One region of the Streptomyces sp. NPDC021224 genome, then DNA from elsewhere that is predicted to be linked to it. Evidence: riboswitches for the same ligand, from Rfam matches in the RefSeq annotation. Region 1 holds a riboswitch; the other holds the start of a gene.
The links. A riboswitch is a leader RNA that binds a small molecule or an ion and turns the genes downstream of it on or off. The one in region 1 is predicted to bind ZMP and ZTP.
Positions count from the first base shown of each region.

Region 1 (7,552 bases):
GGAGTAGTCGGTGTAGACGCAGGGCACGCCCTCCAGGCCCAGTTCCGCGGCGGCGGACTCGAAGGCCTCGCTGCGCTCGCGGGTGTGCACGAAGTCGGCGGGGCCGGCGACCCGGGCGATCCGGCGGTGGCCCAGCGCTCCGAGGTACGCGAGGGTCTCGCGTACGGCCGCGCCGTCGTTGATCCACACCGACGGCACCCCGGAGGACTCCGCCGCGTGCCCGATCACCACCGCGGGCAGGCCCAGCTCCGCGACCAGGCCGAGCCGGGCGTCCTGCTCGCGCAGATCGACCAGCAGCACCCCGTCCACCCGGCGCTCGCCCCACCAGCGGCGGTAGGCCGCCTCCTCGGCGCGGGCGTCGTCGGTGACCTGGAGCAGCAGCGCGGTGCCGGTGGCCGCGAGACCCGCCTCGACTCCGGAGATGAGCTGCATGAAGAACGGCTCGATGCCCAGCACCCACGCCGGGCGGTCCACCACGAGGCCGACCGCGCCGCTGCGCCCGTCGGACAGCGCACGGGCCGCGCTGCTGGGGTGCCAGCCCATCCGCGCCGCGATCTCCAGGATCCTGGCCCTGGTCTGCTCCGAGACCCCCGCCTTGCCGTTGAGCGCGTAGGACACGGCGCCCTTGGACACACCGGCGGCCTCGGCGATGTCGGCGATGGTGGGACGCTTCTTGGGGCTCATGGGGCCTCGATACGGCGGACGGCCCGCGGGCCCGCGCGCCGGTCCCGGATGACGGGCCGACGGGCGGACTGACGGGTGATCGGGTGATCGGCGCCCATACCTTAACAACGCGGACGGCGGCCCGGCACGGCTGCCGGACCCCCGTCCCACCGCACGCCGGGCGGCACCGTGCGGTGGCCCCGGCGTCAGCCGCGGGTCGCGGCGATCTCCAGCCGCACGTAGTCGACGACCGGCTCCGCCAGGCGCGCGGCCACCGCCTTCACGAACGGCTCGCGGTCGTCCTCGGCCATCGCGTCCAGATAGGGGCCCAGCACGACGGTGGCGAGGAAGGCCTCCAGCTGCTCACCCGGCTCGAAGCGGGCCGGGTCGGGCCGCAGCAGCACCTCGATGTCGGTGAAGCCCGCTTCGGCCAGCCGCTGCCGGGTGTCCTCGACGCCGGCGAACTCCCAGACGTCGCGCGCCTCGCCGGTCACCTCGGCGACCGCGGCGTTGACCGCCGCGATGTTGCCCTGGCCGCCGCACTCGGTGACCAGCCGGGCGCCCGGCCGCATCCGCCCGGCCAGCGAGGAGAAGAGGGCGGCGTGGTCCTCGATCCAGTGGAAGGCGGCGACGCTGAAGACGGCGTCCACCTCGCCGTCGAAGGGCAGCGGCTTCGTCAGGTCGGCGTGCACGACCTCGACCCGGTCCAGCCGGCCGGACAGCCGCTCACGCAACTGGTCCAGCATGCGGACGGATCCGTCCACGGCGACCACCTGCCCCTGCGGCAGCCGGTCGAGCAGACCCTCGGTGTCGCGGCCGGTGCCGCAGCCCGCGTCGAGCACCCGCTCGTCGCCCCGCAGCTCCAGCCGCCCCAGCGTGCGGCGGCCCCAGCCCAGGTGGGGCAGGGGCAGCGAGTCGTAGGTCTTGGCGTCCCATTCGCGAGGCATGCTCGGCTCTCCCGTGGCCATGTCCCGCCGCGGCGCGGCGGGTTCGACAGCGACACTACGCCCGCTGTCCGTATAGTGACACCGCCATCTTACAATGTGGACTGCGCAGGGGTCGACCAGACCGGCCTCCGGTCCTTGTCCACCAGGGCCGCACGCACCCCCTCCTGGAAGTCGGCGCTGCCCGCCGTACGGCACGCCAGTTCCAGTTCACGGGCCAGGCACTCCTCCAGCGTCGATCCCGCACCCGCCCGCAGCAGGCCCGCGGTGGCCGCGAGGCTCGCGGGCGAGGCGGCGTCGAGCAGCGCGAGCGTGTCCGCCGCCCACCGCGCGTCCTCGGTCTCGGCCACCAGCCGGGCCCGCACGCGCGCCGGGTCCGGCTCGGCGAAGCAGCGGGCCACGGCGGCGGCGTGCGCGGGGCGCTCCGGGACGGGACGTGCGAAGCTGCGCAGGACCGCGTCCGGGGGCGTGCCGTCCGCGGTCAGCGCGGCCCGCAGGGCGGGCAGCTCGGCTGCGGGCACATGGTGCGTCGCGAGCCCGCAGGCCACCGCGTCCGGTCCGCCGATCCGCGCGCCGGTCAGGCCCAGGTACCAGCCGTAGGCGCCCGGCAGCCGCGGCAGGAAGTGGCTCGCGCCGATGTCGGGGAAGAAGCCGATGGCCGTCTCCGGCATCGCCAGCGACGCGCGCTCGGTGACCACCCGGGCGGACCCGTGCACCGAGATGCCGAGCCCGCCGCCCATCGCGTAGCCGTCGACGAGCGCGGTGTACGGCTTCGGGTAGCGCGCGATCAGCGCGTTGAGGCCGTACTCGGCGGTGAAGTAGCCCCGCACGGCGTCCTCGTCGCCCGACGCGCCCGCAGCCCGCACCGCCACGATGTCGCCGCCCGCGCAGAACGCCCTGGGCGAGGTACTGACGACCAGGACGGAGCGGACGGCCGGGTCGTCCCGCCACCGCACCAGCGCGTCCGTCATGAGCCGCACCATCGTGAGGTCGAGCGCGTTGAGGGCGGCCGGGCGGTCCAGCTCGATCACCGCCGTGCCGTCCGCCCCGACCCGGGTCTGCACCGGTGCGGGCCCGTTGCTGCCTGCCATGCGGCTCCTTCCGCCGTCGCCTGCCCCCATCAAACACCGCCCGCCCTCCGCCCTGAGCTGCGGTGCCGCCCGCCCCGGACGGCGCGGGCGGCGCGCTCCCCCGGTGTGCCCGCCGGGCGGGGTTGGTAGGCTCGGGGCGGAGCCGTGACTGGCGCGCTGGGATGGGGTCAACCATCGGGGAGCGGCTCGACCGGAAAGATCCGGAAGATCGAAGTGCCGTGCGCCTGGGCCGTCCCGTTGACCAACCGGAGGACCGCCGTGGCCGCGCCCGAACAGCCGTACAGCACCGAGTCGATCGCCTTCCGCAGTGCCCTGGACGTGATCCGGGGTGTCGAGCCGCGTGTCGCGGACGCCATCGCCGGTGAGCTGACCGACCAGCGCGAGATGCTCAAGCTGATCGCCAGCGAGAACTACGCGTCGCCCGCCGTGCTGCTGGCGATGGGCAACTGGTTCAGCGACAAGTACGCCGAGGGCACCATCGGCCGCCGTTTCTACGCGGGCTGCCGCAACGTCGACACCGTCGAGGCGCTCGCCGCCGAGCACGCCCGCAGCGTCTTCGGCGCCTCGCACGCGTATGTACAGCCGCACTCCGGGATCGACGCGAACCTGGTGGCCTTCTGGGCGGTGCTCTCCCAGAAGGTCGAGACCCCGGGCCTGGCCAGGGCCGGGGTGCGGCAGGTCAACGACCTGTCGGAGCAGGACTGGGCGCAGTTGCGCGCCGAGTTCGGCAACCAGCGGATGCTCGGCATGTCGCTGGACGCCGGCGGCCACCTCACCCACGGCTTCCGGCCGAACATCTCCGGCAAGATGTTCGACCAGCGCAGTTACGGCACGGACCCGCAGACCGGCCTGCTGGACTACGACGCGCTGCGCGAGACCGCGCGCGAGTTCCGCCCGCTCATCATCGTCGCGGGCTACTCCGCCTATCCGCGGCTGGTCAACTTCCGCATCATGCGGGAGATCGCCGACGAGGTCGGCGCGACGCTCATGGTCGACATGGCGCACTTCGCGGGCCTGGTCGCGGGCAAGGTGCTGACCGGCGACTTCGACCCGGTGCCGCACGCGAACATCGTGACCACCACGACTCACAAGTCGCTGCGCGGCCCGCGCGGCGGCATGGTGCTGTGCGACGACTCGCTCGCCGAGCACGTCGACCGGGGCTGCCCGATGGTGCTGGGCGGGCCGCTGCCGCACGTCATGGCGGCGAAGGCGGTGGCGCTCGCGGAGGCCTCCCGGCCCGAGTTCGGGGCCTATGCGCACCGGATCGTCGACAACGCGCGGTCGCTCGCCGAGGGCCTGCTGAACCGCGGTGCGAAGCTCGTGACCGGCGGCACCGACAACCACCTGGTGCTCATCGACGTGTCGGGCTACGGGCTGACGGGCCGGCAGGCGGAGGCGGCGCTGCTGGACGCGGGCATCGTCACCAACCGCAACTCCGTCCCGCAGGACCCGAACGGCGCCTGGTACACCTCCGGCATCCGCATCGGCACCCCGGCGCTCACCACCCGCGGGCTCGGCGCGCCGGAGATGGACGAGATCGCCGGGCTGATCCACACCGTGCTGTCCGGGACGACGGCCGCGGCCGCGCCCAAGGGCGGGCTGTCGAAGGCGCACCACGTGCTGGACGCCGCGGTTGCCGACGAGGTCGCCAAGCGCGCGGCGGACCTGCTGTCCGGCTTCCCGCTCTACCCCGGCATCGACCTGAGCTGACGTGACGGGCGCGCCGGTGCGCGCCCCGCGAGGAAGGGTGAGGGCCCGGCCGTCCGGCCGGGCCCTCACCCTTTTCCTGTCCTTGCCGCCCGGCGGGCGGGGCTCACTCGAACGACCAGAGCACCCCGTGGCCGGCGATCGTCAGCGCGACCTGGACGGCGACGCCGGCCACGCCGAGGGCGAGGCCGAGCAGGGCGCGGCCGCGGCGGCGGGTGCCGCGGCGGAGCGCGACGAGGGCCAGCACGATCGCGGCGGGGCCGAGCACGAGGTTCAGCACGAGCAGGCCGGGCAGGCCGAGCAGGAAGGACGCGACGGCCATGCCGTCGGCGTCGCGGGTGGTCGCGGCCGGAGCGCCGGCCGGGACCGGATGGGCTGCGGAGTTCACGGTGTCCTCTTCCGTTTCCGTGGGCGGTGGTCGGGTGGGGGCGGGCGGCGCGGGGACGGCGCCGGGGCGGGTGTCAGCCGCGGCGGCGCGCGACGGCCTCGCGTACGGCGAAGGCGAGCAGCCACGCGGCGACGGCCGCGGACGCGACGCCGAAGACGGTGAGCGGCATATGAGCGGCGGCGCCCATGATGACGCCGATGCCGAGCAGGAAGACGACAAGGGCCATACCGGCGGCACCTCCAGTCGGTCGGAGATTCGGAAAACAGTTGTTCACTGACTGACGAGTCTAGTAGTAGCGGGAGTCGGAGAACGGTTGTTTACTGAATGACATGAGTCACACACCAGGGGTCCGGCAGGCCCAGAAGGAGCAGACCCGGCAGGCGCTGCTGGACGCGGGGCTGCGACTGCTGGACCGGCAGAGCCTCAGCAGCCTCGGCCTGCGCGAGGTCACCCGGGAGGTCGGCGTCGCACCCGCCGCCTTCTACCGGCACTTCCCGGGCATGGCCGCGCTGGGCGTGGCGCTGGTCGGCGAGGCGCTGGGCAGCCTGCACGCGGTCGTCCGGGAGGTCATGGCGGACGGTACGGACCACGCGGCGACCGGGGACGGGGCGGACCCCGGCGACCCGGCGGACCTCATCGACCGCGCGGTGGCGCTCACCGTCGCGTACGCCGACGAGCACCGCGCGCACGTCCGCTTCATCGCGCGCGAGCGCTACGGCGGGGTGCGCCCGGTGCGCGAGGCCATCGCCGCCGAACTGGAGCGCTTCACCGGCGAGGTGGCCGACGGGCTCGCCGCCCAGCCGGACTCCGCGGGCTGGCGGCCCGCCGAACTGCGGGTGCTGGCCGGGCTGTACGTGGACCACATGGTGCTGACCGCGGCGGCCGTCATGGAGGCGCCGCCGGACGACACGGCGGTCCGGGCCTCGATCGCCGAGACGGCCGCCTTGCGGATGCGGATCGTCAGCCTCGGCCGCCGCCACTGGCCGCGCGAACGCGCGGGCGGCGACGGCGTCGGCTGAGACCGGCGGTACGGTTCACCGGCGCGGACGGTGGCCCGTCCGCGCCGGCGGCCCTCCCCCCGGCACGCCCGCCCCCTCCCTGGCGCGGGCGTACCCGGTGCCCGGAGACACCAGTTCGTCTGATCATCGTCACGGCTCCCGCGGCCGGGGAGGACAGAACGCGCCAGGAGTCGAACGCGACGCGCCAGCAGGAGGTTAGGCTTCCGGAAGTCCGGCGGCGCCGCGCGTACCGCTCCCCTCCGGCCCGCCCGACGTCCGCACACCCCCACGCCGCAGACTCGCGAGGTGCCCGGAATGCCGCCGCCCCTGACGTCCCCGCCGCCCGCCGTGGCCGCGCAGAACGCCGGGCCGACCGAGAGCGTCGCCCTTCCCCGGCTGATTGCCCGCGCCGCCGCGACCGGTGACACGCAGGCCCGTTCGCTGCTGCGCGCGGCGGGGCTGCCGCCCGGCGTGCTCGACGGCCCGGTGACCGCGCGCGTGCCGTCGATGCACCTGTACCGGCTGTGGACCGAGGTGCTCGGCCGTACCGGACGGCAGGACGCGGGCCTGCTGACCGCCGCGGCCTACCGGCACGGCCAGTTCGACCTCTTCGACTACCTCTTCAGCACCGCGCCCACGCTGGGCGAGGGGCTGGCGGTCACGGGCACCTACCTGCACCTGCTGAGCGACGGCTCCGCGCTGGACACCGAGGAGTCGGACGAGGAGGTGACCATCACCTACGGCGCGCTGCTGCCGGACAGCGAACTGCGCGGACCGGTGGCGGAGTTCGTCCTCGGGGCCTTCACCCAGGTGATCCGGCACAGCACCGGCGGCGCGGTCACCCCCGCGCGTGTCTCCTTCGCCCACCGGGCGCCGCGCAGGACCGGCGGCCACACGGAGCTGTTCGGCGGCGGGAGCCTCCACTTCGGCACCGGCGCCGACAGCATCACCCTGACCCGCCGGGCCCTGGACACCCCGCTGCCCGGCGCGGACCCGGCGCTCGCGGCCATCATCCGGCGCACCGCTGCGGCCGTCCCGCCGCCCCGGCCCACGGGACCGCTGCCCGACCTGCGGCGGGCGATCCTCACGCAGTTCGCCGACGACCGCCCGTCGCTGGCCACCGCCGCCCGGCAGCTCGCGGTCAGCCCGCGCACCCTGCAACGCCGGCTGGCCGAGTCCGGCACCACCTGGCGGGCGGAACTGGACGCCGTGCGACAGGAGTTCTCCCTGGGCCTGCGGCGTACCGGAAACTGGTCGGCGCAGCAGGCCGCGGCCCGGCTCGGCTACGCCGAGGCCCGCTCGCTGCGGCGGGCGCGGAGCCGCTGGGGCGTCCGCGAGGACGGGAACCCGGCGGACGGCGACGGGCCCAGGGCCACGGAAGGCACCGGCGGACCGGCGACGGAAGAAGGGACGCGGCAGCCATGACGGCGGACGGCGAGCACGGACAGCACGAGCGCACCGAGCGCGGTGACCCGGTCTGCTGGCTGGAGCGGGTCTGCGACGAATGCGGCGCGATGCGCGAGGACATGAAGGCCCCCCGCTGCGCCCGCTGCGGCACTCCCTTCCCCGGACCGGAGCCGGACGGCGCCCCCCACCCCGCGGACTGACCGCCGCAGACCGCCGCAGACCGCCGCAGACGCCGCGACCGTGCGCCCTGACACCTCTGACGCGAGGGGCCGTTGCGGCAGGAGCGCGGCGGGTTGCGTACGGGGCGCGCGGGGCCGGAACGTATCGCGAGAAGCGCGAAAATCGGCCGCACGC
Region 1 is NZ_JBIRPW010000004.1:183,530-191,081, forward strand. It holds gene ACH4PY_RS12520 (LacI family DNA-binding transcriptional regulator) at 1-684, opposite strand, end outside; gene ACH4PY_RS12525 (class I SAM-dependent methyltransferase) at 870-1,610, opposite strand; gene ACH4PY_RS12530 (enoyl-CoA hydratase/isomerase family protein) at 1,700-2,698, opposite strand; ZMP/ZTP riboswitch at 2,833-2,935, shown strand; gene ACH4PY_RS12535 (glycine hydroxymethyltransferase) at 2,957-4,408, shown strand; gene ACH4PY_RS12540 (DUF4190 domain-containing protein) at 4,512-4,793, opposite strand; gene ACH4PY_RS12545 (hypothetical protein) at 4,867-5,019, opposite strand; gene ACH4PY_RS12550 (TetR family transcriptional regulator) at 5,123-5,812, shown strand; gene ACH4PY_RS12555 (AraC family transcriptional regulator ligand-binding domain-containing protein) at 6,107-7,216, shown strand; gene ACH4PY_RS12560 (hypothetical protein) at 7,213-7,398, shown strand.

Region 2 (7,552 bases), on a different contig from region 1:
CCCCGCGCCCGTGGCCGACCAGGAGCCCGCGCACGACCCGGAGGTCCTCCAGCTCGCCTCCCAGGTCTTCGACCTGGCCCGGCAGGGCGACACCGACCGGCTCGCCGCCTACGTCGACGCCGGGGTCCCGGTGAACCTCACCAACGACCGCGGCGACACGCTGCTCATGCTCGCCGCCTACCACGGCCACGCACCCGCCGTCCGGGCGCTGCTGGAGCGCGGGGCGGAGCCCGACCGGGCCAACGACCGCGGCCAGACCCCGCTGGCGGGCGCGGTCTTCAAGGGCGAGGACGACGTCGTCACCGCGCTCGTCGAGGCGGGCGCCGACCCGGACGCGGGCGCGCCCTCGGCCGTGGACACCGCGCGGATGTTCGGCAAGGACGCGCTGCTGGAGCTGTTCGGCGCCCGCTGAGCGGGGCGCCCGGCCCGTGCGTTCCGTACGCTCCTGTTCCGCGCGCCGCCGTTCCGCGCGCCCCGGTGCCGTCAGGACAGCGCGGTGCGGCGGGCCGCGAGCCGCCGGGCGCCCTCCTCGGTGAGCGAGCCGTGCAGGCGCAGCCGGGCGACGCCGCCGTCCGGGAAGATGTCGAGCCGGGCGTGGGTGGCGGACGTCGGCGGCGTCAGGAAGCGGTGGACGGTGTCGGGTTGCAGCCGCACCCGGTCCAGGAGCGGCGTCCAGGAGCCGTCGCGGCTGCTCCCGCCGTTCTCCGCGCTCCCCGCGTCCGGGGCTTCGTCGCCGTCCGGGGCGTCCTTCACCCACAGTTCCGCCCAGCCCGCGGCGTTGCCCTTCAGACAGCCGGTGTCGATCTCGACGGCGCGGATCTCGCCCTGCCCCGCCAGCCGGTAGCCGATCCAGTCGTGCCCGGTGTCGCGGCGCCGCCGGGTCTCCCAGGCGTCGTCCATCCGCTGCGGGCGGCCGGGCAGCAGGGTGTTCTCGGGCGGCGAGTAGAAGCGGTCGGAGGCGTCCAGCACCGTGCCGCCGTTCTCCAGCGCGACCAGGTCGAACGTCCCGAGCGCCGCGAGCCACGCCGGGTCGGCCACCACATCGCCGAGCACCCGCAGCCGGGCGACGCCCCCGTCCGGGTGCTGGCGCAGCCGGATGTGCGTGAAGCGGCGCTCGTGGTGGACGGCGAAGACGTTCTCGGCGTGGCCGCCCACGGGCGCGTGTCCGATCAGCTCCGTCCAGCGCACCGCCGGGTCGAGCAGGTCCTCCGGCGCGGCCGCCGGATCCGCGGCGACGGCGTCCACCGACACCGCCTGCGGGTGGTTGCCGCGGAAGTGCGCGGTGTCGACGACGACGGCCCGGACGACGCCGGGCACCCCGAGCCGGACCAGCGCCCAGTCGTGGTCGCCGGGCTGCGGGTGCGGGAGGCGGGCGGAGGGGCCGCGCCGCCGGCGGGTCTCCCAGCCGTCCATGACCTTGCCCTTGTGCCCGAAGCGCTCCGGCTCGAAGGCGGCGGGGGCGCGCAGCAGCAGGTTCTCGCGTTCGGCGAAGAACTCGTCGCCCGCGGCCATGACCCCGCCGCCGAGCCTGCGGTCGGCGAGGTCCACGAGTCCCGCGAGTCCGCTGTGGGCGCCGGTGGCCGCGCGGTAGTCGGCGTAGGGGTGGCCGCCCGCGTAGGGGAGGGCGCCGCCGGTGAAGCCGGTCAGCGCGGTGAAGGTGCCTGCGGGGCCGCTGCCCGCCCCCGCACCCGTTCCCGTGTCCGTCTGCGTCATGCTGTTCCGCCCCTTCCGTGGTGTCCGCTCGCCGGTCCGTGCTCCTGTGCGGTGTGCTCGTACGGGCTCGGTGTACGTGTGTGCGCCGGGTACGGCCGGGGTCACGAGGCCACGGCGGTACGTTCCCGGTGCTGCTGCGGGCTGATGCCGCGTACCCGCTTGAAGGCCGCGCTGAGCGCGAAGGGGCTGCCGTAGCCGACCCGGCGGGCCACCGCGGCGATCGTGGCGTCCGGCGCGCGCAGCAGGTCGGCGGCCAGGGCGAGCCGCCAGCCGGTGAGGTAGGCCATGGGCGGCTCGCCGACCAGTTCGGTGAAGCGGCGGCCGAGCGCGGCCCGGGAGACGCCGGTGCGCGCGGCGAGGTCCGCGACCGTCCAGGGGTGCGCGGGGTCGTCGTGCAGCAGCCGCAGCGCGGGCCCCACGACGGGGTCGGCCTGCGCGGCGTACCAGGCGGGGGCGGCGGCCTCGGGACGCGCGAACCAGGCCCGCAGCACCGCGATGAGCAGCAGGTCCAGCAGCCGGTCGAGCACCACCTCCTGGCCCGGCTCGTCGCGTACGACCTCGTCGTTGAGCAGGGCGGGCAGCGGGCTGGACCACGCCCCGGCGGGCAGCACGAGCACGCGCGGCAGCGCGGACAGCAGCCGTCCGCCGATCTCGCCGCCCATCTCGTAGGTGCCGGTGACCAGGACGCCGCAGCCGGGCGGCAGTTCGCCGGGCCGTGCGGGGTCGGCGGGGACGTCGCCCCAGGTGCGCACCCCGAGGTCCATCCGCTCGCACAGCTCGACCCCGTCGACGGTGGTGGACACCTGCCCGGGGTGGATGACGATTCGCGGCTCGGTGCCGGGGCCGTCCGCGATCGTGTACGGCTCGGGGCCGCGGACGACGGCGATGTCCCCGGGACGCAGCGGGCGCGTGGGAACGTCGTCGGCGCGTATCCACGCGTCGCCCCGCACCACGTGCACGAGCGTCAGCGGCGCCCGGTCGGCGATCCGCAGCGACCAGGGCGGGGAGAGGACCGAGCGCAGCAGGAAGGCGCCGTGCGCGCGGGGACCGTCCAGCAGGCTGGCCAGGGCATCCATGCGCACAGCCTAGGCGTGGACGCACGCGTATGCGGATGAGCTTTTCGGCGATGGCCGCGCCGTGAGGCGCGCGGATTGACTGAGGTCATGACGCAGACGCCGCAGATGCCCCCGACCCGGCCCGCCCCGTACGCACCGCGGACGCCCGCCGCACCCGCCCTCTTCGGGCCGCCGCAGTCCCCCGGCCCCGGTCCGAGCACCGGCACCGGCCCCGGCCCGCAGGGCGGCGCACCCGCCGCCGGGCCGTGGGGGGCCGCGCCCGCACCCGCGCCCCGGCCCGTACCGCGGCCCGACCTCCGCCCGACCACCCGAGGAGCAGCCGTGAACGGCACCCTCAGCGGCCTCGTGCTGCTCGCCGCGACCCTCACCACCGGGCTGATGGCCGGCCTCTACTTCGCCTTCTCCGTGGCCGTGATGCCCGGCCTCGGCAGGTCCGGCGACCGGACCCTGGTGGAGGCGATGCAGCGCATCAACGTCGCCATCCTCAACGGCTGGTTCACCCTCGCCTTCGGCGGCGCGCTGGTGCTCGGCATCGTCGCGGCGGTGCTGCACCGCGGCGGCCCGGGGCGCCCGGCGCTGCCGTGGATCGTCGCCGGTGTGGTGCTCTACGCGCTGTCGCTGCTGATCACCATGGGGTGCAGCGTGCCGCTCAACAACAAGCTCGCGGACGCGGGCGCGCCCGGACACATCCACGACATGGCGGCGGTCCGGGCGCGCTTCGAATCCGCCTGGATCCACTGGAACATCGCGCGCACCCTGGTCAGCACCGCCGCGCTGGGCTGCCTGGCCTGGGCGATGCGGGTGGCGGCCGGTGCGGGCCGGGCGTGACCCCCGGCGGGCCGGGCCCGGGACGAACAGGGCGGCGCCACGACCCCGTTGGGGGGCGATGCCCGCGGGGGCCCGACACGGCCCCGACAATGGTCGGCATGACGATTCCTGATGCGCCATCACCTCGCACGGAAGACCCCGTCACCGCCGCGCAGGCGCTGCTGCCGCTGGACGGCGGCGACATCCACGTCTGCCAGGACGGCCCCCGCGACGCCCCCGCCCTGCTGCTGGTCCACGGGTCGGGGGCGTCCTCCCTGTCGTGGCAGGCGATGGTGCCGCCGCTGGCCGCCACCCACCGCGTCGTCCGGATCGACCTGCTGGGCCACGGGCGGTCCGCGCAGCCGGCGGACGGCGGGTACGGCATCCCGGAGCAGGCGGACCGGGCGGCGCGGGTGCTGGAGCTGCTGGAGGCCGCACCGGCCGTCGTCGTGGGCCACTCCAGCGGCGGCTACACCGCGGTCGCCCTCGCCGAACGGCACCCGCAGCTGGTGCGCGGGCTGGCTCTCGTCAACACCGGCCCGCGGATCGACGCCCTCACCGCGCAGGACGCGGGCGCCGTCAGCGCGGAGGTGCGGTGGCCGCCGACCGACGAGCAGATCCGCGCCTTCTCCGGCGGCAGCTTCCCCGAAGGCAGCGACGCGCCGCGGATACTGGCCGAGGAACTGCGCCAGATGAGCTTCCGCTCCTTCCTGACGACCATGCGCGCCTCCTACGGCTACCTGGCCGAGCAGCCGGTGCCGGAGCGGCTGGCGGCGCTCGGCACACCCGCCCAGGCCGTCTACGGGGAGCTGGACGGCCGCTGGGTGCCCGCGGCGTACGGCGACTACCGCGCGGTGCCCGGCATCCGCGTCGATCCGCTGCCGGGCGTCGGGCACACCTCGATCCTGGAGGCCCCGGAGCGCGTCGCCGCACTGGTGCTGGCCTTCGCGGCAGGGCTCGGGGACCGCTGAGCGGGGCGGCCGCGTCTGACAGGTCCGCTCCCCTGCCGGGCGGCGCGGGGCTCCGCTAGAGTCGGCCGTGGCCGCGACTGGCGAGGGTGGGCCAACCACCGGGGAGCGGCCGTCCGTTCGCGTGAGCGTCGACCGCCTGGGCGCCTTCCGCCGACGCAGCCCGGCCGTCTCCCGCGCACCGTGAGCCCGTACGCTTCGGGTCCGGCCGCGGGGCACCCCGCCGGGCTCCGAGCGAGGAGGCCTGGACATGCGGTTGCGCTACGGGACGAACCCCCAGCAGACGGCGGCGAGCGCCGTGCCCGTGCGGGCGGGGGCATGGCCGCTGAGAGTGCTGAACGGCGAGCCGTCGTACATCAACCTGCTGGACGCGCTGAGCGGCTGGCAGCTGGTCAGGGAGGCCGCGGGCGCGCTGGGCCAGCCGGCCGCGGCCTCCTTCAAGCATGTCTCGCCGGCCGGGGCGGCACTCGCCGGACCGCTGGAGGCAGGCGCCGCCGCGCTCTACCGCACCGACCCGGGCGCGGGCGCGCTGACCAGCGCCTACGTCCGGGCGCGGGACGCCGATCCGAAGTCCTCCTACGGCGACCTCGCCGCGGTGTCGCATCCGGTCGACGCCGAACTGGCCGATCTGCTGGGCCATGTGGTGAGCGACGGCATCATCGCGCCGGGCTTCGAACCGGGCACGGTGGCCGCGCTGCGCCGCAAGAAGAAGGGCCGCTTCCTGGTGATCGAGGCGGACCCGGATTTCGTCGCGCCGCCGCAGGAGGAGCGCGAGCTGCACGGGCTGCGGCTGACGCAGGCACGGGACGACGTGCCGCTGCACGCCGGGCTGCTGGACGACGTGGTGTGCGGCGGGCCGCTGTCCACGTCCGCCGCTGCGGACCTGCTGCTGGGGCTGGCCGTGGTGCGCCACACCCAGTCCAACTCGGTCTGCTACGTGCGGGACGGGGTCACGCTGGGCATCGGGGCGGGGCAGCAGTCCCGGGTGGACTGCACGCGGCTGGCGGGCGCGAAGGCGGACCTGTGGTGGCTGCGCCGCCACCCGGCGGTGCCCGCGCTGCATTTCCTGCCCTCGGTACGCCGCCAGGAGCGCGTCAACTGGCAGGTGCGCTTCGCCGAGGGCGACATGACCGCGGACGAGCGCACCCGTTTCGGCCGGGCGCTGGCCGTGCCGGCGGACGACCTGGGCGCGGGTGAGCGGCGGGCCTGGGCGGCGGGCCTGACGTCGGTCGCCTTCGCCTCGGACGGCGCGCTGCCCTTCCGGGACAACGTCGACCACGCCGCCCGGCACGGGGTGCGCTGGATCGCCGAGCCCGGCGGCTCGATCCGCTCGGGCGACGTCGCCGACGCCTGCCGGGAGCACGGCATCACCCTCGTCCACACCCGCCTGCGGCTCTTCCGGCACTGACGCCCGCCCCGGGGAGCGGCCGGGAGGGGCGCCACCCGCGTCATCCGCCGAAGGCGCCGTGCCGCCCCTCCCCCGCGGTGAAGCGGGCCACACCCCGCGCCGCCTGCGCCAGTGAGACCCACCCGTGCGCCAGCTCGACGGCCAGCGCCTCGTCCTGCGGCAGGCCCTCCTGCTCCAGCAGGGCCAGCCGGTCCTGGCGCAGGCACACCTGCGGGAAGGCGGCGATCTCGGCGGCCAGCCGCTCGGCCGCCGCGCGCGCGGTGCCGTCGGGCACGACGCGGTCGGCCAGGCCGATGGCCAGCGCCTCCGCCGATTCCACCGGGCGGCCGGTGAGCACCAGGTCCATGGCCCGGCCCGCGCCGACGATCCGGGGCAGCCGTACCGTGCCGCCGTCGATCAGCGGGACGCCCCAGCGGCGGCAGAAGACGCCGAGGACGGCCGACTCCTCGACGACCCGCAGGTCGCACCACAGCGCCAGCTCCAGCCCGCCCGCGACCGCGTGGCCCGCGACGGCCGCGATCACCGGCTTGCCGAGCCGCATCCGGGTCGGGCCCATCGGCCCGTCGGCGTCGGGGCCCCGCGCACCGGACGGGTCGGTGACGCGGTTGCCGCGTTCGGTGCCGATCGCCGTCAGGTCGGCGCCGGAGCAGAACGTGCCGCCCTCGCCCCAGAGCACGGCGACGCAGGCCTCCTCGTCGGCGTCGAACGCCCGGAAGGCGTCGGCCAGCGCGCGTGCGGTGGGGCCGTCGACCGCGTTGCGCACCGCACGGCGCGACAGCACGACCGTGGTCACCGGCCCGTTCCGCTCGGTGCGGACGGCGGGCTGCTCCTGCTCCTGCTCCTGGTCCTGCCCCTCGGCCTGTCCGGGCACGGCGGCTCCTTCCGTCTGCGTTCGTCGGGTCAGCGGTGCTCCTGGACGAGCACCGCCGAGGTGCCCGGCTCCAGGGCCCGGAAGACATGGGCGAGGTCCCCCGGGTAGGCGATGTAGTCGCCCGGCCCGATCTCCACCGGCTCCTCCGCGACCCCGACGAGCGCCCGCCCGGTGCTGAGCACCACGTGCTCCACGACCCCCGGCATGTGCGGGTCGGACTCCCGCGCGCTGCCGGGCTGGGCGGTCACCAGGTAGATGTCGCGCCGGATGCCGGGCGGTGAGGAGGCGAGCAGCACGGCGACGTACTCGGCCCGCTCGGCGGCGAAGGCCGGCCCCTCACCGGCCCTGATGACCTGCACCTGGGGCCGTGGCGGATCCACGAGCTGGGCGAAGGGCACGTCGAGGGTGACACTGAGCGCCCACAGCGTCTCCACGCTGGGGTTGCCCGTGCCCGACTCCAGCTGGGACAGCGTGGACTTGGCGATGCCCGCCCGCCGGGCGACCTCGGCGAGCGACAGCCCGGCCCGCCGCCGTTCCCGCTGCAGCCCGGCCCCGATCACGTCCAGCGGCGGCCCTCCGCGCGGGGCCCCGTCCTGCGGCACGTCCGCTCCCTTCGTTCGCTCTATCGGTCGATGCGTTCTCCTTGACGAACGCTTCGTCAGATGTTCAGTATAGACGGCGATGCGTTCGATACAGCGAACAAGACGGC
Region 2 is NZ_JBIRPW010000003.1:595,745-603,296, reverse strand. It holds gene ACH4PY_RS11105 (ankyrin repeat domain-containing protein) at 1-412, shown strand, start outside; gene alc (allantoicase) at 484-1,713, opposite strand; gene ACH4PY_RS11095 (AraC family transcriptional regulator) at 1,815-2,789, opposite strand; gene ACH4PY_RS11090 (DUF1772 domain-containing protein) at 2,877-3,617, shown strand; gene ACH4PY_RS11085 (alpha/beta fold hydrolase) at 3,716-4,567, shown strand; ZMP/ZTP riboswitch at 4,631-4,716, shown strand; gene ACH4PY_RS11080 (phosphoribosylaminoimidazolecarboxamide formyltransferase) at 4,815-5,972, shown strand; gene ACH4PY_RS11075 (crotonase/enoyl-CoA hydratase family protein) at 6,013-6,843, opposite strand; gene ACH4PY_RS11070 (helix-turn-helix domain-containing protein) at 6,873-7,445, opposite strand; gene ACH4PY_RS11065 (AzlC family ABC transporter permease) at 7,525-7,552, shown strand, end outside.
Region 2: linked by a shared signal. The riboswitch ahead of ACH4PY_RS11080 (phosphoribosylaminoimidazolecarboxamide formyltransferase) and the one ahead of ACH4PY_RS12535 (glycine hydroxymethyltransferase) in region 1 are both predicted to bind ZMP and ZTP.